DNA from 4 places in the Pseudomonas sp. S3_C06 genome. Region 1 is predicted to be linked to each of the others. Evidence: riboswitches for the same ligand, from Rfam matches in the RefSeq annotation. Region 1 holds a riboswitch; each other region holds the start of a gene.

Evidence for each region. Region 1 has a riboswitch for cobalamin ahead of AB4N44_RS00375 (CbtB domain-containing protein). Riboswitches for the same ligand answer to the same signal wherever they lie in the genome.
Region 2: linked by a shared signal. The riboswitch ahead of AB4N44_RS29395 (ABC transporter substrate-binding protein) and the one ahead of AB4N44_RS00375 (CbtB domain-containing protein) in region 1 are both predicted to bind cobalamin.
Region 3: linked by a shared signal. The riboswitch ahead of AB4N44_RS04630 (TonB-dependent receptor plug domain-containing protein) and the one ahead of AB4N44_RS00375 (CbtB domain-containing protein) in region 1 are both predicted to bind cobalamin.
Region 4: linked by a shared signal. The riboswitch ahead of cobO (cob(I)yrinic acid a,c-diamide adenosyltransferase) and the one ahead of AB4N44_RS00375 (CbtB domain-containing protein) in region 1 are both predicted to bind cobalamin.

The regions. Positions count from the first base shown of each region.
Region 1 is NZ_CP162747.1:99,741-107,626, reverse strand. Features, by position in the region: gene cobN (cobaltochelatase subunit CobN) at 1-3,373, opposite strand, end outside; gene cobW (cobalamin biosynthesis protein CobW) at 3,377-4,450, opposite strand; cobalamin riboswitch at 4,550-4,761, opposite strand; cobalamin riboswitch at 5,678-5,899, shown strand; gene AB4N44_RS00375 (CbtB domain-containing protein) at 6,024-6,221, shown strand; gene AB4N44_RS00370 (CbtA family protein) at 6,233-6,934, shown strand; gene AB4N44_RS00365 (cobalamin biosynthesis protein) at 6,931-7,344, shown strand; gene cobM (precorrin-4 C(11)-methyltransferase) at 7,426-7,886, shown strand, end outside.
Region 2 is NZ_CP162747.1:6,593,743-6,601,628, forward strand. Features, by position in the region: gene metE (5-methyltetrahydropteroyltriglutamate--homocysteine S-methyltransferase) at 252-2,540, shown strand; gene AB4N44_RS29380 (GNAT family N-acetyltransferase) at 2,745-3,251, shown strand; partial or broken gene AB4N44_RS29385 (ABC transporter ATP-binding protein) at 3,235-3,903, opposite strand; gene AB4N44_RS29390 (FecCD family ABC transporter permease) at 3,996-5,000, opposite strand; gene AB4N44_RS29395 (ABC transporter substrate-binding protein) at 5,009-6,022, opposite strand; cobalamin riboswitch at 6,166-6,359, opposite strand; gene AB4N44_RS29400 (Ppx/GppA phosphatase family protein) at 6,402-7,337, opposite strand; gene phnX (phosphonoacetaldehyde hydrolase) at 7,688-7,886, opposite strand, start outside.
Region 3 is NZ_CP162747.1:1,070,575-1,078,460, forward strand. Features, by position in the region: gene AB4N44_RS04620 (P-loop NTPase fold protein) at 1-1,388, shown strand, start outside; gene AB4N44_RS04625 (MerR family transcriptional regulator) at 1,514-1,963, opposite strand; cobalamin riboswitch at 2,244-2,449, shown strand; gene AB4N44_RS04630 (TonB-dependent receptor plug domain-containing protein) at 2,542-4,479, shown strand; gene AB4N44_RS04635 ((2Fe-2S) ferredoxin domain-containing protein) at 4,479-4,838, shown strand; gene AB4N44_RS04640 (ABC transporter substrate-binding protein) at 4,835-5,752, shown strand; gene AB4N44_RS04645 (PLD nuclease N-terminal domain-containing protein) at 5,807-6,010, shown strand; gene AB4N44_RS04650 (NAD(P)/FAD-dependent oxidoreductase) at 6,192-7,256, shown strand; gene AB4N44_RS04655 (aminotransferase-like domain-containing protein) at 7,360-7,886, shown strand, end outside.
Region 4 is NZ_CP162747.1:5,786,050-5,793,935, forward strand. Features, by position in the region: gene AB4N44_RS25765 (C40 family peptidase) at 155-691, shown strand; gene AB4N44_RS25770 (PQQ-dependent sugar dehydrogenase) at 827-2,140, opposite strand; gene AB4N44_RS25775 (hypothetical protein) at 2,207-2,791, opposite strand; cobalamin riboswitch at 2,955-3,184, shown strand; gene cobO (cob(I)yrinic acid a,c-diamide adenosyltransferase) at 3,266-3,877, shown strand; gene AB4N44_RS25785 (cobyrinate a,c-diamide synthase) at 3,874-5,274, shown strand; gene bluB (5,6-dimethylbenzimidazole synthase) at 5,271-5,921, shown strand; gene cbiB (adenosylcobinamide-phosphate synthase CbiB) at 5,918-6,826, shown strand; gene cobD (threonine-phosphate decarboxylase CobD) at 6,819-7,811, shown strand; gene AB4N44_RS25805 (cobyric acid synthase) at 7,808-7,886, shown strand, end outside.

The DNA.
Region 1 (7,886 bases):
CGAGCAAGTCGTGCTCGCGATTGTCCTGATTTTGCAACACCGCTTGCACCTGACTCAGGCGCTGCACGAATTGTTCACGGGCGGCGGTGCCTTCGTCGGAACCGCCGTAAGCGTAGGCGCCCCAATTCAGATAAACCTCGGCCAGATCGTCGCGGCTCTGCCACAAACGCCCGTCGATAGCGCCCTGCACGCCCGCACCGTAGGCACCGGGCTTGGCCCCGAAGATTCGCCAACCGGCCTGACGCCGCGCCGTTTCGTCATCAAGACCCGATTGCAGCAAAGACTCACGCTCGGCGCGCACTTTAGCCGCCAGCGGATTGAGATCGTCCGGCTCATCCAGTGCCGCCACTGCTTGCACAGCAGCGTCGAACAGGCGGATCAGGTTGGCAAAGGCATCGCGGAAGAATCCGGAGACTCGCAGGGTGACATCAACGCGCGGGCGGTCGAGCAGGCTCAGCGGCAGAATCTCGAAATCATCGACACGCTGACTGCCAGTGGCCCACACCGGGCGCACGCCCATCAGCGCCATGGCCTGGGCGATGTCGTCGCCGCCGGTGCGCATGGTCGCGGTGCCCCACACCGATAATCCGAGCTGACGCAGGTGATCGCCGTGGTCCTGCAGGTGACGCTCGAGAATCAACGTCGCCGACTGGAAACCGATGCGCCATGCGGTGGTGGTCGGCAGATTGCGTACGTCGACCGAGTAGAAATTGCGTCCGGTCGGCAGCACGTCGAGGCGACCACGGCTGGGCGCGCCGCTCGGGCCGGCGGGGACGAAACGACCGCTGAGGGCGTCGAGCAGGCCGCGCATTTCAGCGGGGCCGCAGGCGTCCAGGCGTGGGGCGACGACTTCGCGCAGATTGTCGATGATTGCGCCGACTTCAGCCCAACGCGGTCCTTGTAGGAGTGAGCCTGCTCGCGATGGCGGTGTGTCAGGCAAATCTGTATCGAATGACACTCCGCTATCGCGAACAGGCTCACTCCTACAAGGGGATTGCAGCGTCTGGAAAATCAGTTCAGTGGCAAACAGTTCGAGGCGTTCGCGGGTGTCGCCGGCGGTGCGCCAGACTTCGTCGCTTTGCTCTTGCAGCTCTGCGGGACGCGGGCCGGTCCATGGATCGGCCAACGCACAGTCGAGCGGATCGAAACCAAGTTCGAATGCTTTGGCCAGTGCGCGCAGCAGGCTCGACTGCGCGCCCTTCCCGTCTCCGCGCGGAATACGCAACAACGCCAACAACGTATCAATGCGCAATCGCCCGCTCGGTGACTCGCCGAAAATGTGCAAGCCATCGCGAATCTGCGATTCCTTCAAATCACACAAATAGGTATCGAGACGCGGCAACCAGATCGCCGCGTCGGCGTCGCTGTCCATCCCGGCGTCGAGTTGCAGTTCGCGGTCGATCTGCGTGTCCCGCACCAGTTGCAGAATGTCGCGCTGCAACTCGCGGGCGCGACGCGGATCGAGCAACTGCGCTTCGTAATATTCGTCGGCCAGCAGCTCCAGATTGCGCAACGGCCCATAGGTTTCGGCGCGGGTCAGCGGCGGCATCAGGTGGTCGATGATCACCGCTTGCGTACGCCGCTTGGCCTGGGCGCCCTCGCCCGGGTCATTGACGATAAACGGATAGATGTTCGGCAGCGGCCCGAGCACTGCGTCCGGCCAGCAGTTTTCCGAAAGGCCAACGCCTTTGCCCGGCAGCCATTCGAGGTTGCCGTGCTTGCCGACGTGAATCACGCCGTGGGCGCCGTAGGTGTTGCGCAACCAGAAATAGAACGCCAGATAACCGTGCGGCGGCACCAGATCGGGATCGTGATAGACCGCGCTCGGATCGACCTGATAACCGCGCGCCGGCTGAATGCCGACGAAGGTCAGGCCGAAGCGCAGACCAGCAATCATCATCCGCCCGTCGCGGCACATCGGATCGTTTTGCGGCGGGCCCCAGCGTTCGACAACGGCGGCGCGATTGGCCTCGGGCAGCGCATTGAACATCGTCAGGTACGCGTCCATCGCCAGGCTTTGCTGGCACGGGCGCAGATCAATCGTGTCGAGATCGTTGCTGACGCCGCCGAGCAATTGCTGGATCAACTCGGTGCCGCTGCCCGGCAGTTCAGCGGTGAGCGGATAACCCTCAGCCTGCAACGCGCGCAGGATATTCAGCGCCGCTGCGGGCGTGTCGAGGCCGACGCCGTTGCCGATGCGTCCGTCGCGGGTCGGGTAATTGGCGAGAATCAGCGCAATGCGTTTTTCGCCATTCGGCACCCGTGCCAGAGCAATCCAGCGCCGCGCCAGTTCCGCGACAAAATCCATGCGCTCAGGCTGCGCGCGGTAGCAGACCACATCGGACTGGCTGCGCTCACTGCGCCAGGCCAGATCCTTGAAACTGATCGGCCGACTGATGATGCGCCCGTCGAGTTCCGGCAAGGCAATGTGCATCGCCAGATCCCGTGGCCCCAGACCTTGCTCACTGTCACGCCAGCCGGGCTCGTTGTCCTGCGCGCAGATCGCCTGGATCACCGGAATATTGCGGCGAAACGGCCGCAGATGCGGCGCTTCAGGGCTGGACTGAGCGAATCCAGTGGTGTTGAGAATCACCCCCGCCTCGACTTCATCCAGCCAATCCTCGACCACCGCCAGGCAGCCGGGTTCTTTCAGACTGGCCAGCGCGATCGGCAGCGGATTCAACCCCGCTGCCTGCAAGCGCTGGCAGAAAACATCGATGAACGCGGTGTTCGCCGCTTGCAGGTGCGAGCGGTAAAACAGCACCGCCGCCACCGGGTTTTCCGGCAGCCATTCGGCTTGCCAGTCACTCAGTGCGGCGCTGGTTTTGTTCGGGTGGTAAATCGCCGTGCGCGGCAGGGTTTGCGGTTCTTCCCAGGCGTAATCGCGGGCGAGCCAACGGCTGGCCAGACAGCGGAAGAAATCCAGCGCGTTGCCCAGACCGCCCTGACGCAAAAACTGCCAGAGCCGGTCGCGATCTTCTGCATTGACGGTGCTCAAGTCGCTGAGCTCCGGATCGGGACGGTCATCGCCCGGTACCAGAATCACCTGCACGCCACGTTCGGCTAGCTCGACCAAGCGCTCGACGCCATAACGCCAATAGGCAATGCCGCCGTGCAGCGAGATCAGAATGACCTTGGCGTGACGCAGCACTTCGTCGACATACAGATCGACCGAAGCGTGATTCTGCACCTGCATCGGATTGGCCAGACGCAGGCTCGGATAATCTTCCGGCAACTGCTGCGCGGCTTCGGCGAGCAGCGCCAGGCTGGAGTCGCCGCTGCACAGGATCACCAGCTCGGCGGGGGTTTGGCCAAGGTCGGCAATGTTGTCATCCGAGACGAAACCGCCGGGCTGAGTCCTGAGCAGGTGCATGGTTTAAACGCTGAGCGCAGCGCGCAGTTGCGCTTCGAGTTGGGCGGCGTCGAGTTCCTGACCGATCAGCACCAGACGCGTGACGCGCGCTTCCTCGGCACCCCACTGACGGTCGAAATGCTTGTCGAAACGCGTGCCCACGCCCTGGATCAGCAAACGCATTGGCTTGTTCGGAATGGCCGCAAAGCCCTTCACGCGCAAGATGCCGTGCTTGACCACCAGTTGCGTCAGGGCGTCGAGCAGTAGGCTTTCATCAGCTTGCGGAAGTTCGATGGAGATCGAATCGAAGGCGTCGTGATCGTGGTCATCGTGGTCGTCATCGCCTTCACCGTGGTGGTGATCATGGTGGCTGTGGCGGCTGTCGATGTGTTCTTCGGAACCGGCGCCGAGGCCGATCAACACGTCCAGTGGCAGACGGCCGTTGCTGGCTTCGATGATTTTGACGGCGGGCGGCAATTCTTCGGCGACTTCTGCGCGAACGCGAGCGAGGTCTTCCGGGCTGGTCTGATCGGCCTTGTTGAGGATGACGAGGTCGGCGCTGGCCAGTTGGTCGGCGAACAGTTCGTGCAGCGGCGATTCGTGATCGAGGTTCGGGTCGAGTTTGCGCTGCGCATCGACTTGATCCGGGAACGCGGCGAAGGTGCCAGCGGCTACGGCCGGGCTGTCGACCACGGTGATCACCGCGTCAACGGTGCAGGCGCTGCGGATTTCCGGCCACTGGAAGGCTTGCACCAGCGGTTTTGGCAGGGCCAGGCCCGAGGTTTCGATGAGGATGTGATCGAGGTCACCGCGACGCGCGACCAGTTCACGCATCACCGGAAAAAATTCTTCCTGAACGGTGCAGCACAGACAGCCGTTGGCCAGTTCGTAGACGCGGCCGGTGGCTTCTTCTTCGGTGCAGCCGATGGTGCATTGCTTGAGGATTTCACCGTCGATGCCCAGCTCGCCGAACTCATTGACGATCACCGCGATGCGACGGCCTTGGGCGTTATCGAGCATGTGCCGCAGCAGCGTGGTTTTGCCCGAGCCGAGGAAGCCGGTGACGATGGTGACGGGGAGTTTGGCCAGTGTTTTCATCGGTATGCCCTTTGGCAAGCGGCGGGCATACGGGACGAGAACCGGCCACGCGCGTGCGCGCCGGAAGCGTTCGCCACCGGATCACCCCGCCCGGTTGTAGTGAGAATCTGTGACGAGGCAGGTCTCCTGGCTGACGGTGTTCAGGCATTGGGCCTGGCGTTGGCTGCGCCTTCCCGCTGGCTCATGGGTTGAGCTGGCAGTGGCGTGGCAGCGAACATCACCGTTCACAGTTGCGGGGGCAGCCGCGGCATTGACCGCGTTCCCTTCTTAGCTTCGGCAACGGCCGAAGAACCTCGAAAGCGCAAGGCTACGCATGGTGTGGTTTTGGGTCAATGCTTTGGGGGTTTTGGATTGGGGGCATATCCGTTGCTGCGGGTGCTGCTTCTGGCGGTTTCGCTCTTACAGCGAGTCCCTTTTTCAAACGCCAAAAAGGAACCAAAAGGCTTTGCCCCGGCGTACGGCACTTCGCTGAGGCTCAGTGTTCCCTCGCTACGGTGTCCATCCGGGGGCATCGCCTACGGTTTGCTTCGCTGCACCTCCTCTCGATGTGTGCGGCTTCGCCGCACGGCGCTACGCGCCTACCCCCGGATGAACACCTTCGCTCGGCCTGCCGAAGGGGCAAAAGATCAAAAGCCAAAGCCAAAGCCAAAGCCAAAGCAGGATCAAAAACCAGATCAAGAGCCCCTCACCCTAGCCCTCTCCCCAAGGGAGAGGGGACTGACCGAGGTGTTTGGGAGAGCTACGCCGACGTGCGATACCGAGTTGAACTCAAGCTTTGAAAAGCCCAAAAATCGGCCCCCTCTCCCTCGGGAGAGGGCTGGGGTGAGGGGAAGCACCACCACAAATCCAAAGCCGACCACGCCCCGCTCTTCACCACTCAATAGGCCGAGTGTCAGCTCGCCTGCTCTTGATCTTGATCCACGGGCGACGTCGGAAGGCTGAGTGGAGGGATTGATCCGGGCGTGGGAGCGTAGCGACCGTTTGGCGCAGCCAAACACAGCGAGAGGAGGTGCAGCGAAGCAAACCGTAGGCGCTGCGCCCGGATCGATCCCGGAGCGAAGGAACCCCGAGCCCCAGCGAGCGGGCCGCACGTAGGAGCAAGCCTTTTTGGTTACTTTTTCGGCGTCTGGAAAAAGTGACCCGCCGTAAGGGCGGAACCCTAATCAGCCACACCCGCAGCAACGGATATACACCCAAAAATTGACCAAAACCCCACCCCCATGCTCTCCTACACAACTTGTTACGGGTGCCCTTCACAGGGTGAAACGGGAAACCGGTGAATCATGTGCTTTACTCAGAGCCATGTCAGTCCGGTGCTGCCCCCGCAACGGTAAGCGAGCGAAGCGTCAAAACCACTGTGTCTGTACGGCATGGGAAGGTGACGCTTGCAGGTCGGCATGACGCCAACCCCTCGTGAGCCCGGAGACCGGCCCGCAACACACAGCCCGCACCTTGTGCGTCGCTGAACATAACAAACCCGCGGTGGGCGGGCGCTGTTCGAACCTCTGCGAGCCCGACCCGCAGGGGTTTTCATGCGCTCGATTCACCCACTGACATTCCAGAGGGAAGCGCCATGTCGATCATCAGCAGCACCGGCAGCAACACGGACAAAATCGCCAGCACCACCACCCTGAGCCAACGCCTGGCCGCCGCGATCTTCGCGTCGATCCTCGGCGCCAGCCTGGTCTACTTTGCCGGTTTCTCGCACATCGAAGCGGTGCACAACGCCGCCCACGATACCCGCCACAGCGCCGCGTTCCCGTGCCACTGAGACCTGTCGACATGATCAAGCGTATTGCGCAAACCGCAGGTTTCACCGGTCTGCTGGCCGCCCTGCTCCTCACCCTGCTGCAAAGCTTCTGGGTGTCGCCACTGATTCTTCAGGCCGAGACGTTCGAGAAAGCCGAACCGGTTGCAGAAGTTCACGAACACGCCGCCGGCACCGCTGCGCACACCCACGACGCCGAAGCCTGGGAGCCGGAAGACGGCTGGCAGCGCGTGGTCTCGACCACGGGCGGCAATCTGGTCGTTGCCGTCGGTTTCGCCCTGATGCTCGCGGGCCTGTACACCCTGCGCGCGCCGACCAAAACCTCGCAAGGCTTGCTCTGGGGCCTGGCCGGTTACGCGACATTCGTACTGGCACCGACGATGGGCCTGCCACCTGAATTGCCGGGCACTGCCGCTGCTGATCTGGCCTCACGCCAGATGTGGTGGATCGGCACCGCCGCTTCGACCGCTGTCGGCCTGTCGTTGATTGCGTTCAGCCGTCACTGGCTGATGAAAATCCTCGGCGTGGCCATCCTTGCTGTGCCGCATGTAATCGGCGCACCCCAGCCGCAAGTGCATTCGATGCTCGCTCCCGAGGCATTGGAAGCTCAGTTCAAAATCGCTTCGCAGTTGACCAACGTGGTGTTCTGGCTGGCCCTCGGCCTGATCAGCGCCTGGTTGTTCCGCCGCAAAAGCGATGGCCAATACCACGCATGACCGATGACAGCGCAGCGCCGACCTTCGTGATCGGCCTGGGCTGCCAGCGCGGCTGCCCGGCCAGTACGCTGCGCGCGTTACTTGATCAGGCGTTACAGGCTCATCGGATTGAGCTGCAAGCAGTCAAGGCCTTGGCCAGTATCGACCTGAAGCGTGATGAGCCCGGTCTCCAGGAACTCGCCGCACAGCTGGCGCTGCCGTTGCTGTACTTCAGCAGCGCAGAACTGGCCAGTTATCAGGAACGACTCAGCCACCGTTCCGAGATCGCTTACGAACGTACCGGTTGCTATGGCGTCGCCGAAAGCGCCGCGCTGGCCCTTGCCGAACAGCTGATTCAGGCACCGGCAAAACTGCTGATTTCCCGGCAAAAATACGCTCAGGCCACCTTCGCATTGGCCGGCGCAGCATAAATTCCCGATAATCCCCGCCACCGATCATGAGCAATCTTCATCTGAAGCGATTGCCGTGCCCCTTTTTCACAGGATTCAACCATGACCGTTTACTTCATCGGCGCTGGCCCCGGCGACCCGGAACTGATCACTGTCAAAGGCCAGCGGCTGATTCGCAGCTGCCCGGTGATCATTTATGCAGGCTCGCTGGTACCGGCGGCGGTGCTGGACGGTCATCAGGCGCAAACCGTGGTCAACAGCGCTGAATTGCATCTGGAACAGATCATCGAATTGATCAAAACCGCGCACGCCAACGGTGATGATGTGGCGCGCGTGCATTCCGGTGATCCGAGCCTGTATGGCGCGATTGGTGAGCAGATTCGCTATCTGCGCGAGCTGAATATTCCATTCGAGATTATTCCGGGAGTGACGGCAACGGCAGCCTGTGCGGCGTTGCTGGGTGCGGAACTGACGTTGCCGGACGTCTCGCAAAGCGTGATTCTGACCCGCTACGCCGACAAGACCGCCATGCCGGCCGGTGAGGAACTGGGCAGTCTGGCGCA
Region 2 (7,886 bases), 190 kb from region 1:
CACAGAGGCGTCATCGAGTTTTCAAAGAGCGTCTTCATGGCAACGAACAGCTTGAATTGCCGACAAGTTTCCTGCCGAAAAAAACGTTCAGCCGTCCCAAGCATTCTCACCTCAGCAGTATTTTCAGGAGACAGACTGCGATCATTTGATCATGAGGGAAACTTGTGTTGATCAAGATTAAAATGAGTTTGTCTCAATAATGACCGATGCCGACAATGGCCGCCATCAACAAGACATTGGAGTTGTTTGTTATGGCACTGGCCCATTCCCTTGGATTTCCGCGCATCGGTCGCGACCGCGAACTGAAGAAAGCGCAAGAGGCGTTCTGGAAAGGAGAACTGAACGAGGCCGGCCTGCGTGATGTTGGCCGTGAGCTGCGCAAGGCTCACTGGGATTTGCAGAAAAACGCCGGCATCGAATTGCTCCCGGTCGGCGATTTCGCTTGGTATGACCAGGTGCTGACGCACTCGCTGATGTTTGGCGTAATCCCTGAGCGCTTCCGCCCGCACGATGGCAAAGCCAATCTGCAAACCCTGTTCGCCATGGCCCGTGGCGTCAGCGACAGCTGCTGCGGCGGTGCGCACGCCCAGGAAATGACCAAGTGGTTCGACACCAACTATCACTACCTGGTCCCTGAATTCAGTGCTGATCAGCAGTTCCAGTTGGGCTGGGATCAACTCTTCGAAGAAGTCGAAGAAGCCCGCGCGCAGGGCCACAACGTCAAACCGGTGATCATCGGCCCGATGACGTATCTGTGGTTGGGCAAGGCCAAAGGTGCCGAGTTCGACAAGCTGGAATTGCTTGATCGCCTGCTGCCGTTGTACGGGCAGATCTTCGCGCGTCTCGCCGCCCAAGGCGTCGAGTGGGTGCAGATCGACGAGCCGATTCTGGTGCTCGACCTGCCACAGGAATGGAAGAACGCTTTCGAGCGTGCCTACAACCAGATTCAGCGTGATCCGTTGAAAAAACTGCTCGCTACTTACTTTGGTGGTCTGGAAGAAAATCTTGGTCTGGCGGCGAACCTGCCGGTCGACGGTTTGCACATTGATCTGGTGCGCGCGCCGGAGCAGTACCCGACCATTCTTGATCGTCTGCCAGCCTATAAAGTGTTGTCCTTGGGCGTGGTCAATGGCCGTAACGTCTGGCGCTGCGATCTGGAAAATGCCTTGGCGACGTTGCAGCATGCCCATGAACGTTTGGGTGATCGCTTGTGGGTGGCGCCGTCCTGCTCGCTGCTGCACAGCCCGGTGGATCTGGGCCGCGAAGACAAGCTCGACGCCGAATTGAAAAGCTGGTTGGCCTTCGCTGTGCAGAAGTGCGAAGAAGTGGCGATTCTGGCGCATGCCGTCAATGAGCCCGAAGCGCCGAAAGTGCTGCGTGCATTGACTGAAAGCCGCTCGGTGCAGGCTGCACGTGCAGCTTCCCCGCGCATTCACAAACCGGCCGTTCAGGCCCGTGTCGCCGCGGTTACAGCCAAGGACAGCCAGCGTCAATCGCTGTTCGCCCAGCGCATCGCCAAGCAGCGTGCCGGTCTGGATCTGCCGCTGTTCCCGACCACGACCATCGGTTCGTTTCCGCAAACCGCGTCGATTCGCCTCGCTCGTCAGTCGTTCAAACAAGGCAAGTTGAGCGAAGCCGAATACACCGAGGCCATGTACAGCGAGATCCGCCACGCCGTGGAAATCCAGGAACGTCTGGGCCTCGATGTGCTGGTACACGGCGAAGCCGAGCGCAACGACATGGTCGAATATTTCGCCGAACAACTGGACGGCTATGTGTTCACCCGTTTCGGCTGGGTACAAAGTTACGGTTCGCGTTGCGTGAAACCGGCGGTGATCTTCGGCGACCTCAGCCGTCCGAAAGCCATGACTGTCGAGTGGATCCGCTACGCCCAAGGCCTCACCGACAAGGTCATGAAAGGCATGCTGACCGGCCCGGTGACCATGCTGATGTGGTCGTTCCCCCGTGAAGACGTCAGCCGTGAAGTGCAGGCGCGGCAACTGGCGCTGGCGATTCGCGACGAAGTGGTCGATCTGGAAGCCGCTGGCATCAAGATCGTGCAGATCGACGAAGCCGCGTTCCGTGAAGGTCTGCCTTTGCGTCAGGCGCAGTGGCAGCATTATCTGGACTGGGCGACTGAGGTGTTCCGCCTGTGCGCCTCTGGTGTGCGCGACGAAACGCAGATCCACACGCACATGTGCTACAGCGAGTTCAACGATGTGATCGAATCCATCGCGGCGATGGATGCCGACGTGATCACCATCGAAACCTCGCGTTCCGACATGGAATTGCTGGATGCCTTCGAAGCCTTCGCTTACCCGAACGACATCGGCCCGGGCGTTTACGACATTCACTCGCCACGCATCCCGGATGCTGCGGAAATGGCTAATCTGCTGCGCAAGGCCGCCAAGCGGATTCCGGCTGAGCGGCTATGGGTCAACCCGGATTGCGGTTTGAAAACCCGTGGCTGGCCGGAGACGGAAGCGGCGCTGGTGCACATGGTCACCGCCGCCCGGCAGCTGCGTAAAGAGTTGGCGTAACCCTCACCCGGCATGAAACACAACACCTGTGGGAGCGAGCCTGCTCGCGAAAGCGTCCTGTCAGTCAACATCATTGTTGGATGATCTGCCGCCTTCGCGAGCAGGCTCGCTCCCACAGGGTTTTGTGCAAGTCATGAGATTGGATGGCTTCGCGGGACCTGTTGTTGCTACTGTGGCCAGCCGCAGTCCAGGCGCTTTCGCTACATGAAACATCACCCCTTTATTCAAGCTGTTTCCGACGCCGACATTCCTGCCGTGCTGGATTTTGTCTTCAAGGCCCGTGCCGAGCTTTTCCCCAAGCTCAACGCGACCGGCATGCCTGACGATCTGGCGCGTTTTGCCGAGGTTTATCTGCGTGGGGAAGGGCGCTTTCTGATTGCTCGTCACGAAGGGCAGATCGTTGCCTCCATCGGCTATCTCCCTTACGACCGGCGCTTCCCGAACCTTGATTATCCCGGCCGCAAGGTAGTGGAAATCGTGCGCCTGTTCGTCGTGCCTTCACAACGGCGTTCCGGGTTGGCCGCGGCGTTGTATCGATCACTCAAAGACCTGGCACTCGCCGACGGAGTCGGGGTGATCTACCTGCACACCCATCCGTTTCTGCCGGGGGCCATCGAGTTCTGGCAGCGGCAGGGTTTCGAGATTATTGACGTCGACGCTGACCCGGTGTGGCAGACCACGCACATGCACAACGTCATGAGTGAAATCTGAGAATCTGCGCCCCATCAAACGGATCTGTCAGATAGTGCGCCCTGACCCCGAAAGTGTCTTGTAACCGCTGCGGTGTCAGCACTTCCAGCGGCGCGCCCAGCGCCACCAGTCGCCCGCGCTCCAGCACCGCCAGACGATCGCATTTCAACGCCTGATTAAGATCATGCAAGGCGATCAGCGTGGTCACCGGCAACGCCTGCACCACGTTGAGAATGGTCAGCTGATGCTGAATGTCGAGGTGGTTGGCCGGTTCGTCCAGCAACAGGATTTGCGGTCGCTGCGCCAGGGCCCGAGCGATGTGTACCCGTTGTCGCTCACCACCGGACAGGCTGCGCCAGAGACGGGTGCGCAGGTGCATCGCGTCGACGTCGGTCAGCGCCTGCTGAACAATGGCGTCGTCGGCCGCGGACCACGGTTGCAGCGCCGACAGCCAAGGCGTACGCCCCAGCGCCACCGCATCGAACACGCGAATGCCGTCGTCGGTGTCGGCCTGTTGCTCGACCACCGCAAGCTTTTGCGCAATGCTGCGCCGGGCCATTTTGCCCAGGTGCTGACCTTCGAGCAGCACCTCGCCAGCGCTCGGTTCACGCAGCCCGGCCAGCAGTTTGAGCAGGGTGGATTTGCCGGATCCATTCGGCCCGACGATGCCGAGGGTTTCGCCGCGCTGAACTTCAAGGCTGACACCGCTGAGCAACTCGGCGCCGCGCACTCTGAAGCTCAGACCAGAACAACTCAAAACACTATTCATCGAGCGGACCTGCGGCCTACCAGAATCAAGGCAAACACCGGCGCGCCGACCAGCGCGGTAATCACCCCGACCGGAATCACCTGGCCCTTGATCAACGTGCGCGACAGCACATCAGCGGCAATCAGAAACACTGCGCCGCCCAACGCACTGGCCGGCAACAAGCGCGCATGCCCGGTGCCGAGCAACAGCCGCGCGGCGTGGGGAATCACCAACCCGACAAAACCGATCGAACCGACAATCGACACCATCACCGCCGTCACCAGTGCCGCGCAGCCAATCAGCAGAATCTGCACACGTCGCACCGGAATGCCGAGGGATGCCGCCGAATCCGCACCAAAGGTAAACGCATCCAGCGCCCGCCGATGCCACAGACACACAACCAACCCCAACACGGCCACCGGCACCGCCAGCCACACCGAAGGCCAGCGCACGCCGCCGAGATTGCCCAACAGCCAGAACATGATGCCGCGCGCCTGTTCAGAGCTGGCCGAGCGGGTGATCAAAAACGCCGTGAGCGCGTTGAACAGCTGCGAGCCGGCGATCCCGGCAAGAATGATCTGCCCGGTGCCGCTGGCCGAACCGCTGACTCGCGCCAGTACAATCACCAGCACGAACGCCGTGACTGCGCCGGCAAATGCGCCGACTGACAACGAGATGATCCCGGCGCCAACACCGAGTAACGCCACCATCACCGCCCCGGTCGAGGCGCCGGCAGAAATCCCCAGCAGATAAGGATCGGCCAGCGGGTTGCGCAACAGCGACTGCAAAATCACCCCGCACGTCGCCAGACCGGCACCGCATGCAGCCGCGACCAGTGCGCGGGTCAGGCGGTAGTTCCAGACGATGCCTTCGTCGATAGGATCCAGCGCGTACCCGGCGCCCCACAATTTGTTCGCCAGCACTTGCACGACCACGCCCGGTTCAATCGAGGTTTCGCCGATGGCCACACCAGCGACCACTGCAATCAACAGTGTCACCAAGGCCAGCAGCGTACGGATCAGACTGGCACTCATTGCGACAGGTCATTGCCGTTGATGGCCGTGGCCAATTGCTCGATGCCATCGAACATGCGCAGGCTCGCCTGCATGGCCATGGCGTCAAGAATGATGATGCGGTTGTGCTTCACCGCGTCCATGTTGCGCGTCACCGGGTCAGTGCGCAGGAAGGCGAGTTTCTTTTCATAGTCGTCGGCGGGGAAGCGTCGACGGTCCATGCGCGCGATGACGAGAAAGGTTGGATTAGCCTTGGCGATGGTTTCCCAGCCGACCGTTGGCCACTCTTCATCGGACGCCACCACGTTACGCACGCCGAGGGTGCTGAGCATGAAATCGGGAACGCCTTTGTGCCCGGCCACGAACGGCTCGATGTCCATTTGTGCGCTGGAAAACCAGACCAGCGCGCTGGCATCCTTCAGCTGTTTGCCTTGGGCTGTGGCAATCGATTTGGCGAGGCTGGCTTTGAGCTCGTCGTTGAGCTGCTGGCCACGCTCCTGAACATCGAAGATCTGCGCCAGTTGGCTCACGCTTTTGTAAATCGTCTCGATGCGAAACGGCGCCAGTCGCGTGCCATCGGCGCCGACGAGGTTGTCCTTGGCTTCGCAATCGGAAGGCAGCAGGTAGGTCGGAATCTTCAGTTCATGAAATTGCTCGCGAGTGCCGACCGCGCCTTGCGGGCCGACCATCCATTCCAGCTCCACGGCGACCAGTTCCGGGCGCTTGCCGATCACCGATTCGAAACTTGGCTCGTTGTCAGCCAAACGCTCGATCTTGTCGTCCTGGGCTTTGTATTTGGCCAGCACATTGTTGAACCACAACGAGGTGCCGACGACTTTGTCGCCCAGGCCCATGGCGTAGAGCATTTCCGTGCCGGCCTGGCCGATGGTCACGGTGCGCGTCGGTGCGTGCTGGAAGGTCAGGGTGCTGCCGCAGTTTTCGACCGTCAGCGGATAGACCGTCGGTGCCGCATGCGCCATGGCGCCAAAGCTCAGGCCGGTGATCAGGGTGGCAACGCGGGGCAGCAGCATGGGGCAGTCTCCAGGGGAACCGTACGGGAGCGGGAGAGTACGGATTGGAAACACACCATCGAACGCAGTCAGGAAAACAGCGCAAGGCCGGGCAGCCAACGAAGACGCGCACGGCACGATGTCCTTCCCGGACACCCCGCCGGTTAGTAATCACTGTGCCGGCAGGTCTCCTGACTGATGCGTCATCGCCTGGCTCCGGCCTTCCCGGGATTCACCCAGTGGCAGTCGTGGAGCAGGCTCGGCATCTACAGTTGCGGGGGCAGTTCCGATCAGTGCTGAGCAAGCACCTCGGATTCCCTGTTAGTCCCGTTCGGGAACCGGCGGCGGCATGGTAGTCGATCGAGCCGCTGAAGGGGAGACGAATCTGCCGTGACGAGGATTAGTGCTGGCTCATCAAACCGTGCAACACGCCTAAACGCAGGCCCGGTTCGGAGGGCAGCATTTGCGCGATGCCGAACACCTTGAACGCCGCCAGCATCAACACCAGACCGCCGGGCAGAATGCTTTGGCGATGCGCTTGCAGGCCGGCGAGCTTGAGCTGTTGCACGTTGTTCACCTTCAGCAGAAGCAACGACAGGCGCAGCAGTCCGCCGTAGGTGATACCGTCCTGACCGTAGTCGTTGAGGCGATTGGCCTTGAGCACTTTGGCCAGCATGCGCGCGGTGCCGGACGAACCGATGGTTTGCTGCCAGCCCTGAGCGCGATAGCGTCGGGCAACCTTTTCAAACTGCAGGATGGCAAAGCGTTCGGCCTCCTGTAGGGCACCGGCGGACACGTCACCGCCGCGAAAGAAGCGCGTGCTCAAGGTGCCACTGCCGATGGCGATGCTTTCGGTGAGCAATGGTTGTGAGCCTTGGCCGAGGATCAGCTCGGTGGAACCGCCGCCGATATCGACCACCAGGCGCAGGTCTTCAGCGCTTGGCAAGGCGTGGGTCACGCCGGCGTAGACCAGCCGCGCCTCTTCATGGCCGCAAATGACGTCGATGGGAAAGCCCAGATGCCGCTCGGCACTGGCCAGAAACAGTTGCGCATTGTCGGCCTCGCGCACTGCGCTGGTCGCCACCGCGCGAACCCGGCCGGCCTCGAAACCGCGCAGCTTCTTGCCGAACCGCGCCAATGCCTGCCAGCCGCGATCCAGTGCCAACGCATCCAGCGCACCACCATCAAAACCTTCGGCGAGACGCACGGGTTCACGCAGGGTTTTCACTTCCTGAATCTGCAAGCCCTTTCGACTGCGCACTGACTGGCCGATCATCAGGCGAAAGGCGTTCGAACCCAGGTCGATGGCGGCAAACAGCGAGGCGTCGTCTTTCATGGGAATCCTTGCAATGCATCCGTCGCGAGGCTCAAGACGGTTTGCGAGGATTCTGCCGTGATCTTGATGACATCCTGATGACGGGGGGCGGGGCGGTCGAATGAATGTGCGGCTGTCATGACACTGTCATTATCCGGCGTCTATGCTGAGGCCAATACATCGCGTGTTCTTAAAGTTTTTGCTGCCAGTTTTGGCAGCTTTTTTTTGCCTGCGATTTGGCAATGCCGCGAACTGATCGTTCCCACGCTCCGCGTGGTAATGCCTCTAGGGACGCTCCGCGTCCAGTGACGCGGAGCGTCACGGGCTGCATTCCCACGCAGAGCGTGGGAACGATCAGGGGTAGGGGCTACTCAGCAGGCTTGCGGGGTTTCGCCCCGGGCCAGACGCGCATTGATGTCTTCGATTACCTCGGGCAACTCGGCGATGGTGTCGATCAGATAATGCGGGCGCGAGGGGGCGAACATCTTGCCGATCCGCGCACGTTCTTCCGCCAGTCGATCCGACGGCAATGCCTTGTATTGCTCATAGCTCAGGCCCAGCGCGTTGCCG
Region 3 (7,886 bases), 970 kb from region 1:
GCTCTAGAATCCCGCTCCAGGATTTACTAGGCTACATCAACCACATCGTAGAAACCTGCCAGATAAAAACCATATTGATTGCCAACGAAGCGGAACTCGAGAGAGGGCAGGAAGAGAACTATAGAAAATTCAAAGAAAAAGTTATCAGCAAAACTTTTCTGGTCAATCACAGTGCTGAAGACGTCATTGAGCGATTCCTCCATGACGACGCAGATAACATCCAGCAATTCAAAAAAATAATTGTAGAAGCCTATGCCGCGTCAGACTGTCGCAACCTCCGATCGCTAAAACAGGCAATCGACGATTTCTCCCAAATGTGGGATACCCTTGAACGTAAATTTCAAGACCATGAAAAATACGCAAACTTGCTAGCCAAAACCTTTTTTGCACTCAGCATGGAAGTCAGGTCTGCCAAGATTCGTAAGGAAGACCTGTTATGCAATAATATTTTCCAATCAGGCACGGCTTTCACAAAAAAATACTTCCCTTCGGAACTACCAATCTTGAGAGATAACTTTTGGTTCGATGTTCTGTTTAACGGCGACCACTCAAAAATCAACTTACTCTCCGAGTCACTGCCATTTTTTGCAAAACAGGAGACACCCGAGCAGGACACGCTGGAAAAAATCAACTACTTTCATTCTCTGGAAGATGATGAGTTCCTCCTCCTCAACAATACGCTGGAAAGTGAAATTTTAAGCCTTGATGATGAACACCCGCTAAAATTCCTTAGAAAGGCGGAGTTGATGGCGAAGTTAATTGAACATGACTTGAGTCATATGGAAGCCACTGACCTGGCTAACTGCATAAGTGCTTATCCGAGAAAACATCAAGGTTCCGACAGTTGGAAAAATTGCAATCTCAATGATTTTATTCAGTGGGAAGTGGCCAACCTGAAGAGCAACGAAAAACTGGCACACTCGTTCGAGTTTTTTATAAGTGCGCACGCGGACGCTTTCAAAAAAGCCCAGATTGAAAAATCCAAAACTCACGCTTCAGACAAACTTTCTAGCTTCTATACGGCCATTAAACAAGGCACCCGGACGACACTCGTTAAATTACTGATCACCGAGCACCGCCATACTGTGTTCTTCACGGATGTTGATGTGGATTTGTTCGTTACTGCGCTTGTCGAGGCTCCTAATACAGCCATTGCTGACTTCATTGAGATTGCCTCAGAGCGTTATCTCACGGACCGTTTAAGATCCAATCATGGCAGCAACGAACTCACACTCGAACTGGACTTTTGGGAAAAGGTAAAAATCGCAATCGAAGCGCGTTTTGACAACGTGGGGCCCTTGAAAAAATATAACCTGAAAAAACTCATTGACCCGACGATTGCCAATTTCCAGAGCATGTTGGCACCCGTAGTTCACTCTTACCAGTAACTATCACATACCCGCTTGGCATCCTCTCATGACAGTGATGCCAAGCGTTGACTCTCATTGAACTCAAACTAGAGTCTCTAAATCTATCGGCCAGCACCGTCAAACGGCGGCCTTTCAATACGCTTTTACTTCCCGGAGGCCATGCCACGCAGGCCGGAAATCACCGGCGCCTTCTCCTCGCGGATCTGGCTGATCAACAACTGCGCGTTGTCGGCACAGCCGACGTCGGCCGGTTTGCTCTCGATGCCGTGAATGACCCGCAGCAACTGCGCCTTGTTATGCGCCAGGCGTTGCTGGAGGATTTTGATTTCTTCGACCCTGCGTTTGAGCCCGACCAGCATTTCTTCGTGCTGCCATTCCTGCGCGTTCACCGGCAGTAACTGGCGGATTTCCTCGAGGGAAAAACCCGCTGACTGCGCGCCGGTGATGATATGCAGGATCCACTCGGTTTCCGGGGCGTAGTCGCGATAACCGTTGGCCTTGCGCTCGACCGACTTGATCAGCCCGCTCGCCTCATAGAAGCGGATGCGCGAAGGCGCCAGACCGCTGATTTTTGCCAGTTCGCCGATTTTCATGATTGACCTGAGCTGCAAATGACTTTGAAGTGAACTTTAAACCTTCAAGGATTTGACGGCCAATGCTGGCGGACAGGATCTACACCAATCTTGTGCCCCTGTAGGAGTGAGCCTGCTCGCGATAGCGGAGTGTCTGCACCGAATAGGTTGACTGACCCTGCGCAATCGCGAGCAGGCTCACTCCTACAGGGTATTGCGGTGTATGCAGACATCCTCATGGCTATCGCCGTCGCCCCCCAGCCGATAATTGGCAAGTTGACGAACGGTCATTCGAATGTTCAGATGCCGCCCAGTTTCAGGTGTCCCATGCCGCCGTGCATGGGGTGAAACGGGAAACCGGTACGTTCTTTTCGAACAAGTCCGGTGCTGCCCCCGCAACGGTATGCGCGTGATGCTTTCGATACACCACTGTGGCCGCACGGCCATGGGAAGGTGAAAGCCTCGATACGCGCGAGCCCGGAGACCGGCCTGAATTGCTGTTTGGCAAAATCCTGCGGTGGGCGGGCATGGGCCGGTATTGGCTGTGCGCGATGCCTTCTCCTGCATGCTCTTCTGCGAAGATCCTTTTCGAGAAGACAATGATTCGACCTTTCTACACCTCGGCTCCAACCCTTCTGTTCGGCTGTTTGTTCAGTCCCCTGCTGCTGGCAGATGACACGCCGCTGGAACTCAATCAGCAAATCGTTTCCGCACCGTCGGTGGAGTCGACCACGGTCGCCGAGATGGCGAAGTTCGGCAGCAAGGTCGAGATCGTCAGCCGCGAACAGATAGAGCGCGCTGGCCCCAGTGCCGATGTCAGCCGCGTCATGCAGATGTTTATTCCCGGCCTGTATGTCGCGCCGAAAAACGGCCCGTTCGACTACGGCACCTATTCGCTGCTGGGCGGGCGCAACGATGACACGCTGATCCTGCTCGACGGCGTGCGCCTGAACAATCGCCTGTACGGCGGCCTCTATCTGGACACCCTGCCGGCCAACGCCATCGAGCGCATCGAAGTGCTCAAGGGTGGCCAGAGTCTGTTGTTCGGCACCCAGGCAGTGTCGGGGGTGATCAACATCGTCACCCGCAGCCCGCAATCGCGCAAAACCTCCGGCGAAGTGAATCTGGGCGTCGACAGCTTCGGCGGCACCACCGAAGACGCTCGGGTCGAAAACATCTTCAGCAACGGTTTCGGCGATCTCGGTTTGCTCGCGTACGTCAGCCACAACGTCTCCGACGGTTACCAGCCCTATCGCAACCGCGACATGAAAAACGTCAGCGAGAAGAACCGCGCCTACGAAGTCACCACCTTCGGCGGCAAGGCGATTCAGTCGTTTGGCGAGGATGCGCGGCTGGAACTGTTCTACCAATACGCCGACGCCAACCTCGACTTCGCCCGTCCGGTCGACAATCACAAGACCACCAACGACCGCGTGCAGCAGATCGCCACGGCGACTTTCGAGCAGACCATCAATGAGCGTCTGAGCTACTTCGTCAAAGGCCATATCAACGACTGGGACACGCGCTACACCCGGGTCAACAACATCGCCGGCGGCGGCACCAAAGTCATCAACCACAACGACTATTGGGGCTTCACCGATTGGGGCGTGCAGGCCGAAGGCAAAGCAGAATTGCCCGGTGGCCATGTGTTGGTGTTCGGCACCGACAACCAATGGTTCAAGGGCCAGGACGATGTGCTGATTATCGACAACGACAAGGCTGAAGCGCACGCGTTCTACACGCAACTGCGCCCGCAGATCGACGCCCTGCCCGACTGGCACCCGAGCATCGGCGTGCGTCACGAGGCCATGAGCGGCGGCGACAGTGCCACGGTCGGCATGCTCACTTCGCTGTATGACCTCAATGACAACTGGGCGGTGCGCGGTCAGTACGGCAGCGCCTACAAACTGCCGAACGCCGAGCAACTGTTCGTCAACGAGCCGGGCGACGAGATCGGCAACCGCAATCTCAAACCGGAAAAAAGCCGCAACGCCGAACTGGGTGTCGACTACAAAGGCTTTCTGCTCGACCGCGAATTCAGCGCCAGCGTGACCCTGTTCAAACGCAAGATCGACGACCTGATCACCCTCGATGACATTCAGTGGGTCAACGGTGAAGGCACGATCCAGATGCGCGGTTTCGAGGCCGACGCCAAACTGGCGCTCAACGATCAGTGGAGCCTGCAAGCGGACATGACCCGCAACCTCACCGAGTCGCGCAGCGGTGTGACGATCAACGACATCCCGAGCTTCTTCGCCCGTTCACGCGTGGGTTATGAATCGGAAAACCGCCTGTGGGGCGCCGGCGGTGCGATCCGCTATATCCGCGACATCAAAAGCTCGAAGCAGGTCGAGTACGGCAACTATTCAGTGGTCGACGCCGACGCTTATCGCTATCTCGACAACGCCCACCAACACCGCGTCAGCCTGCTGGTGGAAAACCTCTTCGACCGCGATTACGTCACCAGCCGTTCGAGCAACGTCGATAACCTCGGCCGGCCGTTCACCTCCGAAGTACGCTACACGTACCGCTTCTGATGAGTGACATCAAAACCGTCGACGGCGTCGACACGCACCCGGACTGGTCGCACGTGCCCGAGCACGCACGCCATGTGTTCCTCTGCACCGGCCCGCGCTGCACCCAACGCGGCGCCTTGCAGTTATGGAAAACCTTGCGCCGGCATTTACTCGCGCACGATCGCATCGAGAAGCCGGGCGGTGTTTTGCTGACCCGCACGCATTGTCAGTTTCCGTGCAATCTGGGGCCGATTGTGACCGTGTATCCGGAGCGCTGCTGGTATGGCGTGCGCAGCCATGAAGATGTGCAGCGGCTGGTCGAGGGGCATCTGGTGGACGGTGAAGTGGTTGCGAACTTGCTGATCAAGGCGCGGCCATGAACAGGTTGTGGATGTTATTGAGTGCCCTGCTCTGCGCGGCCCCCGCGTACGCCGACCATTACCGTAATTGCGGCGAAGACTGGCGCGCCGCTGCGCCCTCACGCATCGTCGCGCTCAATCAGCATGCGGCGGATCTCGTGCTGGCACTGGGTGCCGGGCCAGCGCTGGTCGGCGTGGCTTATCTGGATGACACCGGTGCCGGGCAGCGCCAAGCCGAGTATTTCGGTGTGCCGGTGATCGCGCGGCAATACCCGGCCAGCGAAGTGCTTTACGCTGCGAAACCGGATCTGGTGATCGGCGGTTTTGCCACGGCGTTCGGCGACGGGGTGACCTCACGCTCGGGACTGGCGCGCAATGGCGTGGGTTCGTATCTGCTGGAATCCGCCTGCAACGGGCACTCGCTGGATTATTTCGCGCATGTACGCAATGACTTGCTGACGCTGGGCAAGCTGCTGCACCAGCAGCAAAAAGCCCAAGCGTTGATCGACTCCATGGAAAAGGACATTGCCGGCGCCCGAGCCTTGGCCGGTGCGGGTAAACCGTTGTCCGTGTTCTATCTCGACAGCGAAGTCAAAGGCCTCGACAGCGAAGGCCGACGCGGATTTGTCACTCCGCTGCTGGCGGCTGCCGGGGCACGCAATGTGTTCGCCGACATCAACCTGTATCGAGTCACCGCCAACAGCGAAACCCTGCTGGCCAGCGACCCGGACGTGATCCTGCTGGCCGACGCCGAATGGTCGCCCGCCCGCCGCAAACGCTACCTGTTGACCCACGACCCGGTCCTCTCGCAACTGCGCGCGGTGCGCGAGAACCGCATCATCGAGATCCCTTTCACCCACCTGCTGCCAACCTACAACAGCGGCCGCGTCGCCTTGCAACTGGCCCGCCAGCTCAACGCGCTGGACAAAAAATAAATGAACCCGCCGCACCGCACGCCACCTAACGAACAGACCATCAGGAGGTAGCCAATGCAAATCGAAACCGTGTGGATCGTACTGGCGGCAGTTCTTCTGCTAATCGAACTCTGGGCCATCAATCGGGTGCGCAAGAGTCAGGGGAAATCGAGCAACAAAGGTGTATGGATTGTGCTGATCGTGTTTGTGCCGTTGTTCGGCTTGATTGCCTGGGCGTTGGCGGGGCCCAAGCATGTCAGTCGGCATTCGGCGTCGTAACCTGACTCTTGATCCATAGCGACTGAGCATCCGTCACGGACTGGCATGCCAAATGCCCGCGGGAAATATGGCCGCTTAACCCGTTGCAGGTTTACGAGCCCTGCTTTGGCCGGGCTCTTTTCTGTTTGCTCCCATCGTCACCCTGTTGCAGGATCAGCCGTCGACAACAGGGAATGTTGAAATGGATCAGAAAGCATGTGGGCGAATTGTGGTGGTGGGTGCAGGCATCGTCGGCGCTTCCCTTGCGTATCACCTGTCCGGTAAAGGTGCGCAGGTCACGTTGATCGAGGCTGACGAGATCGCGAGCGGCGTGACGGCAAGCTCTTTCGCCTGGATCACTGCCACGCACGCCGGCGCTGATCCGATTGCGCAGTTGCGCGGTATGGCCATAGAAGCATATCGACGACTCGAAACCGAGCTGCCGGATTTGCAGATTCGCTGGACCGGGGCTTTGTCGTACAACGAATCAGCAGAGTATCCGGCGTCGGCGACATTGTTATCGTCTGCCGAGGTGCTTGCCCGCGAACCCAATCTGAAAAATCCCCCACCGTGCGCGTTATTTCGCGCTGACGAAGGTGCGCTCGACGCCGTGCAGACCACCCACGCCTTGATTGCCAGCGCCCGGGCGCTGGGGGCGGAATTGCTCACGCACACCCGAGTGACCGCTTTCAAAACCTGCAACGCAGATGTCACTGGCGTTGAAACCACAGCGGGCACGTTTGAGGCCGACCTTGTTGTGCTTGCCGCGGGGACTGGCACCCGGCAGTTAACACAGATGCTCAACGTTTCCTTGCCCATCGACGCCTCACCGGCCATTTACATCCGCTACAAGACCCAACCGGGCCTCGTCAAAGGCATCATTTCCAGCCCTGAAATGGAGGTCCGACAAGGTGCCGACGGCACGTTGCTGGCCGCTGAAGATTATCTGGGAGAAGCGCCGGGTAACTCGCCGACGGACATCGCCCGGCAAACCGCCGAAGCCATACGCAAAGAACTTCACGGGGTGGTTTTGATTGAGCCGCAAACCGTCGCCGTCGGAATCCGGCCCATGCCCGCTGATGGCATCCCCGTGGTCGGTTACCTGCCCGGCGTCGGCGGAGTTTACGTTTGTGCGATGCATCCCGGTGTAACGCTGGCGGCAATCGTCGGGCGCCTCGCCAGTGAAGAAATCCTTGATCGCCAGTCATCTGCAGCCCTTGTGCCGTGCCGTCCTCAGCGCTTTTTCAAGAACTCGGGCGATGCTTGATTTAGACTCGCCGACGTCTTGCAGCAAGGAATGCGCACCGGCAACGCATGGTCATTTTGCGCAACTCGGACAGCGAAAAATCGCAGTGAAAAGGAGAACAACATTGCCGGCCCCCAAGCACACCGCGTTCGCCTATCAAGCGGTCTATCACTACATCGTCGGCCTGATCGAGGCGGCCAGTGGCACGACTGAGCAGAAACTGCCGTCCCTGCGACAACTGGCCCTGCGCCTCGGCGTTTCGGTGTCGACGACCAAATACGCCTATGCACTGCTCGAAGACGAGGGCCGAATTTACGCCAAAGCCAGGTTCGGCTATTTCACCCGGTCGATGCCGGCGGCGCCTGTGACAGCCAGCTCCGGCAATCTTCTGGACCACGTCTTCGCCAGCGCCCGTCAGCCCGGCATGCTGGCGTTGAGCAGCGATGCGCCGGCGATGTTGCTGTCGCTGCAGGGGCCGTTGTTGCTGATCGAGCGTGAGCTGACTCGCCAATACCCGCCCTCGAATGCACCGCTCTATCAGCCACTCGGCGAGCCGGAATTACGCGCCGCCCTGGCTGAACGCTACACCCGTTCCGCTCACAACCACTGGCAGGCCGAGCAGGTGTATATCGGCGCGGAGCTGCGCAGCGT
Region 4 (7,886 bases), 1.0 Mb from region 1:
ACAAGGTGAAGTTAAAGTCTTACTTGAAGTTTGCCGCGTAGCCGCTAGAATCCTGAATCTATATTGATGGCAAACCGCCTGCGTGCTCACGCAGGCGGTTTTCTTTTCTGTCCATCGGCAGAAAAAGCCGCAGCCAGATCAGGATGTTCTGCTTATGACGATGTCGGCCCGCCTCACCTTGATCTTCTTCGCAGCGCTGCTCAGCGCCTGCGCCAGTCGCACACCGCCTCCTGCGCCGGTGGTTCGTGCCCCGGTCGTGTTCGGCCCCTCCCAAGCTTTTTCGCCTGCTGCTGAAGACGTGCTGTTTCGCGCGCTCGGTCTGGTCGGCACGCCTTATCGCTGGGGCGGCAACACGCCGGATTCAGGGTTTGATTGCAGCGGGCTGATCGGTTTTGTCTACCGTGATGCGGCGGGCATTTCTTTGCCACGTTCGACGCGTGAGCTGATCGTCATGCAGGCACCGAATGTCGGCAAGGAAGGCTTGCAGACCGGCGATCTGATCTTCTTCGCCACCAATGGCGGCTCGCAGGTCAGTCATGCGGGGATCTACGTCGGCGAAGGGCGCTTTGTGCATGCGCCGGCCACGGGCGGCACGGTGAAGCTGGACAGTCTGTCGAAGGCGTATTGGCAGAAGGCTTATCTGAGTGCCAAGCGGGTGTTGCAGCCGGAGCATTTGGCGCATAACCCTTAATTCAAGCCTCACACAATCCACTAATGTAGGAGTGAGCCTGCTCGCGATAACGGTCATTCAGTTAACGATGATGTCGACTGATATGGCACTATCGCGAGCAGGCTCACTCCTACAGTTGTTTGTGCATGGCGAAAATTATTTGCTGGCCGACACTCGCCACACCTTGTTGCCGACATCATCCGCCACCAGCAAGCCACCCTGCTGATCGATCACCACGCCCACCGGGCGGCCCAGTGCATTCTCATCCTTGTCGAGGAACCCGGTCAGCACATCCACCGGTGTGCCACTCGGCTTGCCGCCGGTAAACGGCACGAAAATCACTTTGTAGCCACTGTGCGGTTTGCGATTCCATGAGCCGTGCTGGCCGATAAAGGCACCTTCCTTGAACTGCGCCGGCAGGTTGTTGCCCTCGGCGAACGTCAGGCCCAAAGACGCAGTGTGCGGCCCGACGGCGTAATCCGGGGCAATGGCCTTGGTCACCAGATCCGGGTTTTGCGGCGTAACGCGGACATCGACATGTTGGCCGTAGTAGCTGAACGGCCAGCCATAGAAACCACCGTCCTTCACAGAGGTGATGTAGTCCGGCACCAGATCACTGCCGATCTCGTCACGTTCATTCACTGCCGTCCACAGCGCGCCACTGGTGGGTTCCCAGGCCAGGCCATTGGGGTTGCGGATGCCCGAGGCAAAGATCCGGTGATTGCCGGTCGCCCGATCAACTTCCCAGATCGCGGCGCGACCTTCTTCCTTATCCAGACCATTTTCGCCGACGTTGCTATTCGAGCCGACCGTGACGTACAACTTGCTGCCGTCCTTGCTGGCGATGACGTTTTTGGTCCAGTGGTGATTCAGCGTGCCGCCAGGCAAATCGACAACCTTGATTGGCTGCGACTTGATCTCGGTCGCGCCCGGTTCGTAGTTAAAGCGCAGCAGGCGATCGGTATCGGCGACGTACAGATCGTTGCCGACCAGCGTCATACCGAAAGGTGAGTTGAGGTTTTGCAGGAACACTGTGCGCGTCTCAGCGACGCCATCGTGGTCGGCGTCACGCAGCAAGGTGATGCGGTTTGGGCTGGGCACGCCAGCGCCGGCCTTGCCCATGACCTTCTTCATGACCCAGCCGCGAATCCCGCTGCTGTCATCCGGTTTTGGCGGAGCATTGGTTTCCGCCACCAGCACATCGCCGTTGGGCAGCACATACAACCAGCGCGGATGATCGAGGCCTTCGGCGAACGCTGCCACCTGGGTGCCAGCCGCCGCTGTCGGTTTGCCGCCCTCGGGCCAGCCGATCGCCGGGGCGATGTTCACCGTCGGGATCAGGGTCTTGTTCGGTTCGGGCAGCTTCGGCGACGGGCCGGTGCCGTCGGAGACTTGCAGGCTGGAGGTCTCACCGCAGGCGGCGAGCCCTCCGGCGAAGGCGATGACAAAAACGAGCTGGGGCTTGCGCATTGCTGATCTTCCCTATGAATGCATTCCTAATCATAGAGGAGGGCGCAAGCCCGATGGTTCAACTGCTCAGCTGCGGGCTTCCTTGAACAGCACGGCGATGCCCGGGTGATAGTTGCCCGCTTCGCTGCGCAACTTGCGGTAGGCGTAAGGGAAATACCAGGCGACCGCGCAGGTGTGTTCCTTTTGCAGATCGTCGACCATGTCCTGCAGCTCTTCGGGGCTGGCGCTGTGCTGGGGTTTTTGCGGCGCGATAAACAGGCAGCCGAGCTTGAGATCGCTGGCGTAGCTGATGCGTTTGGCGTCGTTGGTGATATCGAGCAGGGCTTGGGTCAGATTCAGGTTGGTGACCTTCGGCCAGCGCTGAGTGGCCTGGATAAAGGCGCGGTCTTCGGCGCCGGCCAGAAACAGATCGGCGCGAGCGTTGCGCTCGCCTTCTTCGTTCTGCTTGCGCGTGGGAGTTTCGTTCAAGGTCACCAGCTCAGCCATCCAGGCCGCCGCCGAGAGCAGTCCGAGATTGGCTTTCTCGTCATGCCAGTAAGGGGTATCGCTGTCGCCGCGCACGGCGTTGTAACGGTCGATACAGTCAAACCAGCGTTCGAGCACCGGGCGCAGGAATTCCAGGCGCGGGTTGCTGATGATCATGCCTTGCATCGTCATCATCCTTTATTGTTGTGGTGGGCTTTTCGGGAAAAGCATGGCTCTTTGATATCATTTGTATCAGTGTGGCACAAGATTGGCGGCAGATAATTGATCGGCGGCAGTTATTCGCCCGATGGCCGCCTCTTTAATTGACGCTCCACCCCCAACCCTCTAACCTTCGCGGCTTGTTTCAGGTGCTCTGTGACCTGCGTCGACAGAGTGAAACAGGGAAGCCGGTGAGGGTTGTCTTCGCACGAAGAACTACCACGATCCCGGCGCTGCCCCCGCAACGGTAAATGAGTGAAAGCTGCGCCTTGAGCCACTGCCTCGAAAGAAGCGGGAAGGCGCGCAGTCAGGCCAACGCCGCTCATGAGCCCGGAGACCGGCCTGATCCATCCAGCGGCATCACGGTGGGCGATGCCAGGCTTTTTGCCGTCTATTCTTGTGCCTGCCCGCCGTTATCCAGCCTCAACGGAGAGCTCCCCCATGACTGATTCCCCCGAGCGCGACGAACGCCATCTGGCCCGTATGCAGCGCAAAAAAGCCGTGATCGACGAACGCATTGCCAACTCGCCCGACGAGTGCGGTCTGGTGCTGGTGCTGACCGGCAATGGCAAAGGCAAAAGCAGCTCGGCGTTCGGCATGCTCGCCCGCGCCATGGGCCACGGCATGCAGTGCGGTGTGGTGCAGTTCATCAAGGGCCGCAACAGCACCGGCGAAGAGCTGTTTTTCCGCCGCTTCCCCGAGCAAGTTCGCTTCCACGTGATGGGCGAAGGCTTCACCTGGGAAACCCAGGATCGTCAGCGCGACATCGCCGCTGCCGAAGCCGCGTGGGCCGTGTCCCGTGAACTGCTGCGCGATCCGTCGATCGGTCTGGTGGTGCTCGACGAATTGAACATCGCCCTCAAACACGGCTACCTCGATCTCGATCAGGTGCTCAGCGATTTGCAGGCGCGTCCGCCGATGCAGCACGTGATCGTTACCGGTCGCGCGGCCAAGCCGGAAATGATCGAGATGGGCGATACGGTCACCGAAATGGGCATGCTCAAACACGCCTTCCAGGCCGGCATCAAAGCGCAGAAAGGCGTCGAACTTTGAATCAACCACGTCACTGCCCGGCGGTGCTCATCGCCGCGCCGGCTTCCGGTCAGGGCAAGACCACCGTCACCGCCGCGCTCGCCCGTTTGCATCGCAATCAGGGGCGCAAAGTGCGCGTGTTCAAATGCGGCCCGGACTTCCTTGATCCGATGATTCTCGAGCGCGCCAGCGGTGCGCCGGTGTATCAATTGGACATGTGGATGGTTGGCGAGCAGGAGAGTCGTCGTCTGTTGTGGGAAGCCGCTGCCGAGGCGGATCTGATTCTGATCGAGGGCGTGATGGGCCTGTTCGATGGCACGCCGTCCAGTGCCGATCTGGCGCGGCACTTCGGTGTACCGGTGCTTGGCGTGATTGATGGGACGGCCATGGCGCAGACCTTTGGTGCGTTGGCTCTAGGTTTAGCGAAGTATCAGCCGGATCTGCCGTTTGCCGGTGTGCTCGCCAATCGCGTCGGCACCTTGCGCCATGCGCAGTTGCTCGAAGGCAGCCTCACGGAGGGGCTGCGCTGGTACGGCGCGTTGTCCCGCGAAACAGGCATCGAACTGCCGAGCCGGCATCTCGGCCTGGTGCAGGCCAGCGAACTGAATGACCTCGATGTGCGTCTCGACGCCGCTGCCGACGCTCTCGCCAGCAGCTGTGAGGTAGCGCTGCCACCGGCGGTTGAGTTCGCCGCGCCTGACATCATCGCTGTCGAGCCGCTGCTGAAGAATGTACGAATCGCCGTCGCCCGTGATGAAGCGTTTGCCTTCACCTATGGCGCGAGTCTGGATCTGCTGCGGGCGATGGGTGCTGAGTTGAGTTTCTTCTCGCCGATCCGCGACACGCAATTACCTGAAGCGGACAGCGTGTATCTGCCCGGTGGTTATCCGGAGTTGCATCACGTTGCGCTGGCGCAGAACACCGCGATGGTTGAAGCGATTCGTGCGCATCATTCAGCGGGTAAACCGTTGCTCGCTGAATGTGGCGGGATGCTGTATCTGCTCGATTCGCTGACGGACGTTGAAGGCACTCGCGCCGAATTGGTTGGGCTGCTCAAAGGCGACGCGGTGATGCAGAAGCGTCTGGCGGCGTTGGCGTTGCAAGCGGTGGATCTGCCGGAAGGTTCGCTGCGTGGGCACACTTATCATCATTCCCTGACGACTACCGAACTGGCGCCGATTGCACGGGGTTTGAGCCCGAATGGTGGACGTGGGGCCGAGGCGGTTTATCGGGAAGGGCGGATGACGGCCTCTTATGTGCACTTCTATTTTCCGTCGAATCCTGTGGCTGTCGCAGCATTGTTTGCACCGTCCCTTGAGGACGCTATCGCGAGCAGGCTCACTCCTACAGTGGGCGATGTCGTGCCTGACGAAATGCAATCCCCTGTGGGAGCGAGCCTGCTCGCGAAAGGGCCATGACCGACAACACATTCTCCGAAGCCGAACGCGAAGCGGTTTATCGAGCCATCGCCGAACGCCGCGACATGCGCCACTTCACTGGCGGCACGGTCGAGCCGGATCTGCTGCGCCGACTCTTGGAAGCCGCCCACCAGGCCCCAAGCGTCGGCCTGATGCAGCCCTGGCGTTTCATCCGTATCAGCGACCGAGCCCTGCGCGGGCAGATCCAGAACCTCGTGGAAGAAGAACGCGTCCGCACCGCAGAAGCCCTCGGCGAGCGCAGTGACGAGTTCATGAAACTCAAAGTCGAAGGCATCCATGACTGCGCCGAGGTGTTGGTTGCCGCATTGATGGACGATCGCGAAAAACACATCTTCGGTCGCCGCACGCTGCCGGAAATGGACATGGCCTCGCTGTCCTGCGCAATCCAGAATCTGTGGCTGGCCTCGCGCGCCGAAGGTCTGGGCATGGGTTGGGTTTCACTGTTCGAGCCTCAGGCACTGGCTGATCTTTTGAAGTTGCCCGAAGGCGCAAAACCTCTGGCGGTTTTATGTCTGGGCCCGGTCAAGGAGTTCTATCCGGCGCCGATGCTGGTACTCGAAGGGTGGGCGCAGGCGCGGCCGCTCAATGAGTTGCTGTATGAAAATTATTGGGGAGTGAGTCAATGAGTGTGGCGTTGTTGAGTGTCGCCGCAGTGGCGCTGGATGCGCTGTTGGGTGAACCGAAACGCTGGCATCCGCTGGTGGCGTTCGGCAATTTCGCCGGGCGCATCGAGCAACGATTCAACGCCGGTGGCCGGGGCTGGCGCAGCCATGGCGTCACTGCGTGGGTGATCGCCGTGCTGCCGCTGACCTTGCTTGCTACCGCATTTTCCTGGGCGCCGTACGTGGGCTGGGTCGTCGAAATTCTCGCGTTGTATTGCGCCCTCGGCATGCGCAGCCTCGGTGAGCATGTCGCGCCGGTGGCTGCTGCTTTACGTGCGGATGATCTCGATGAGGCTCGCAAGCGTGTTGGCTACCTAGTCAGCCGCCAGACCGATGAACTCGACAGCACCGCCGTCGCTCGTGCTGCCACTGAGTCGGTGCTGGAAAACGGCAGCGATGCGGTGTTTGCCGCGCTGTTCTGGTTTGTCGTGGCGGGTGCGCCGGGCGTGGTTCTTTATCGCTTGAGCAATACGCTGGATGCGATGTGGGGCTATCGCAACGAACGCTTCGAGCGCTTCGGTTGGGCGGCGGCGAAAATCGACGACGTGTTGAACTACATTCCTGCGCGTCTGGTGGCATTGACCTACGCGCTGCTCGGCAAAACCCGACTCGCGCTGAAGTGCTGGCGCACCCAGGCGCCGCAATGGGACAGCCCCAACGCTGGCCCGGTGATGGCTGCCGGCGCTGGTGCACTGGGCGTGGAATTGGGTGGGCCGGCGATTTACCACGGCGAACTTCACGACCGTCCTCAGCTTGGCGAGGGCGCAGCGGCTGACGCAGATTCCATTGATCGTGGCTGGCAATTGGTCCAGCGCGGCGTATGGTTATGGCTGCTGATTCTCTGCGTGGGGGCTGAATTCTATGCTTGAGCACGGTGGCCGGCTGCGCAAGGCGGCACTCGATTACGGCATTGCCGAGGCGGACTGGCTCGACCTGTCCAGCGGCCTCGCGCCGTGGCCGTTCCCGATCCCGGAAATCCCGCTGCGCGCCTGGGCGCGGTTGCCGGAAACCGATGATGGTCTGGAGCAAGCTGCGTGCGATTACTACGGTGCCGCGCAAGTGCTGCCGGTGGCCGGTTCGCAGATGGCTATCCAGTTGCTGCCGCGCTTGCGCCGCGCCGGCAAAGTCGGCGTGTTGTCACCGTGTTATGCCGAACATGCCGAAGCCTGGCGCCGCAGCGGTTACATCGTGCGCGAAGTGCTGGAGCAGGAAGTCGAATTTTTTCTCGACAGCCTCGACGTGCTGGTGGTGGTCAACCCGAACAACCCGACCGGTCTGAGTCTGACCCCGGCACGATTGCTCGACTGGCACGCGCGGCTTGCCCGGCGTGGCGGTTGGCTGGTGGTCGATGAAGCGTTCATGGATAACACGCCGCAACTAAGCCTGGCGCCGCATGCGCATCAAGTCGGGCTGATCGTGTTGCGTTCGTTCGGCAAGTTTTTCGGTCTGGCCGGGGTGCGTCTGGGCTTTGTGCTGGCCGAGCGCAAGTTGCTCAAGCTGCTCGCCGAACAGGTCGGGCCATGGGCGGTGAGTGGGCCGACGCGGGTGCTCGGGCAAGCGTGTCTGCAAGACACCGAAGGGCACACACGCCAACGGATTCGCAGCGATGAGGCCAGTGAGCGGCTGGTGGCGCTGCTTGAACGCTACGGCTTCAAGCCGCAGGGCGGTTGCGCGCTGTTCCAGTGGCTGATCACCGAACACGCCGAGGTGTTGCACGCATTCATGGCCCGTCGCGGCATTCTCCTGCGCATCTTTACCCACAACAGCAGTTTGCGTTTTGGCCTGCCTGCCGACGCGGCTGAAGAGGCGCGTCTCGAACAGGCTTTAAGCGCTTTCGCCAAGGACCACGCATGACCACCCTGATGGTGCAGGGCACCACTTCCGACGCCGGTAAAAGCACACTGGTGACGGCGCTGTGCCGCTGGGCGA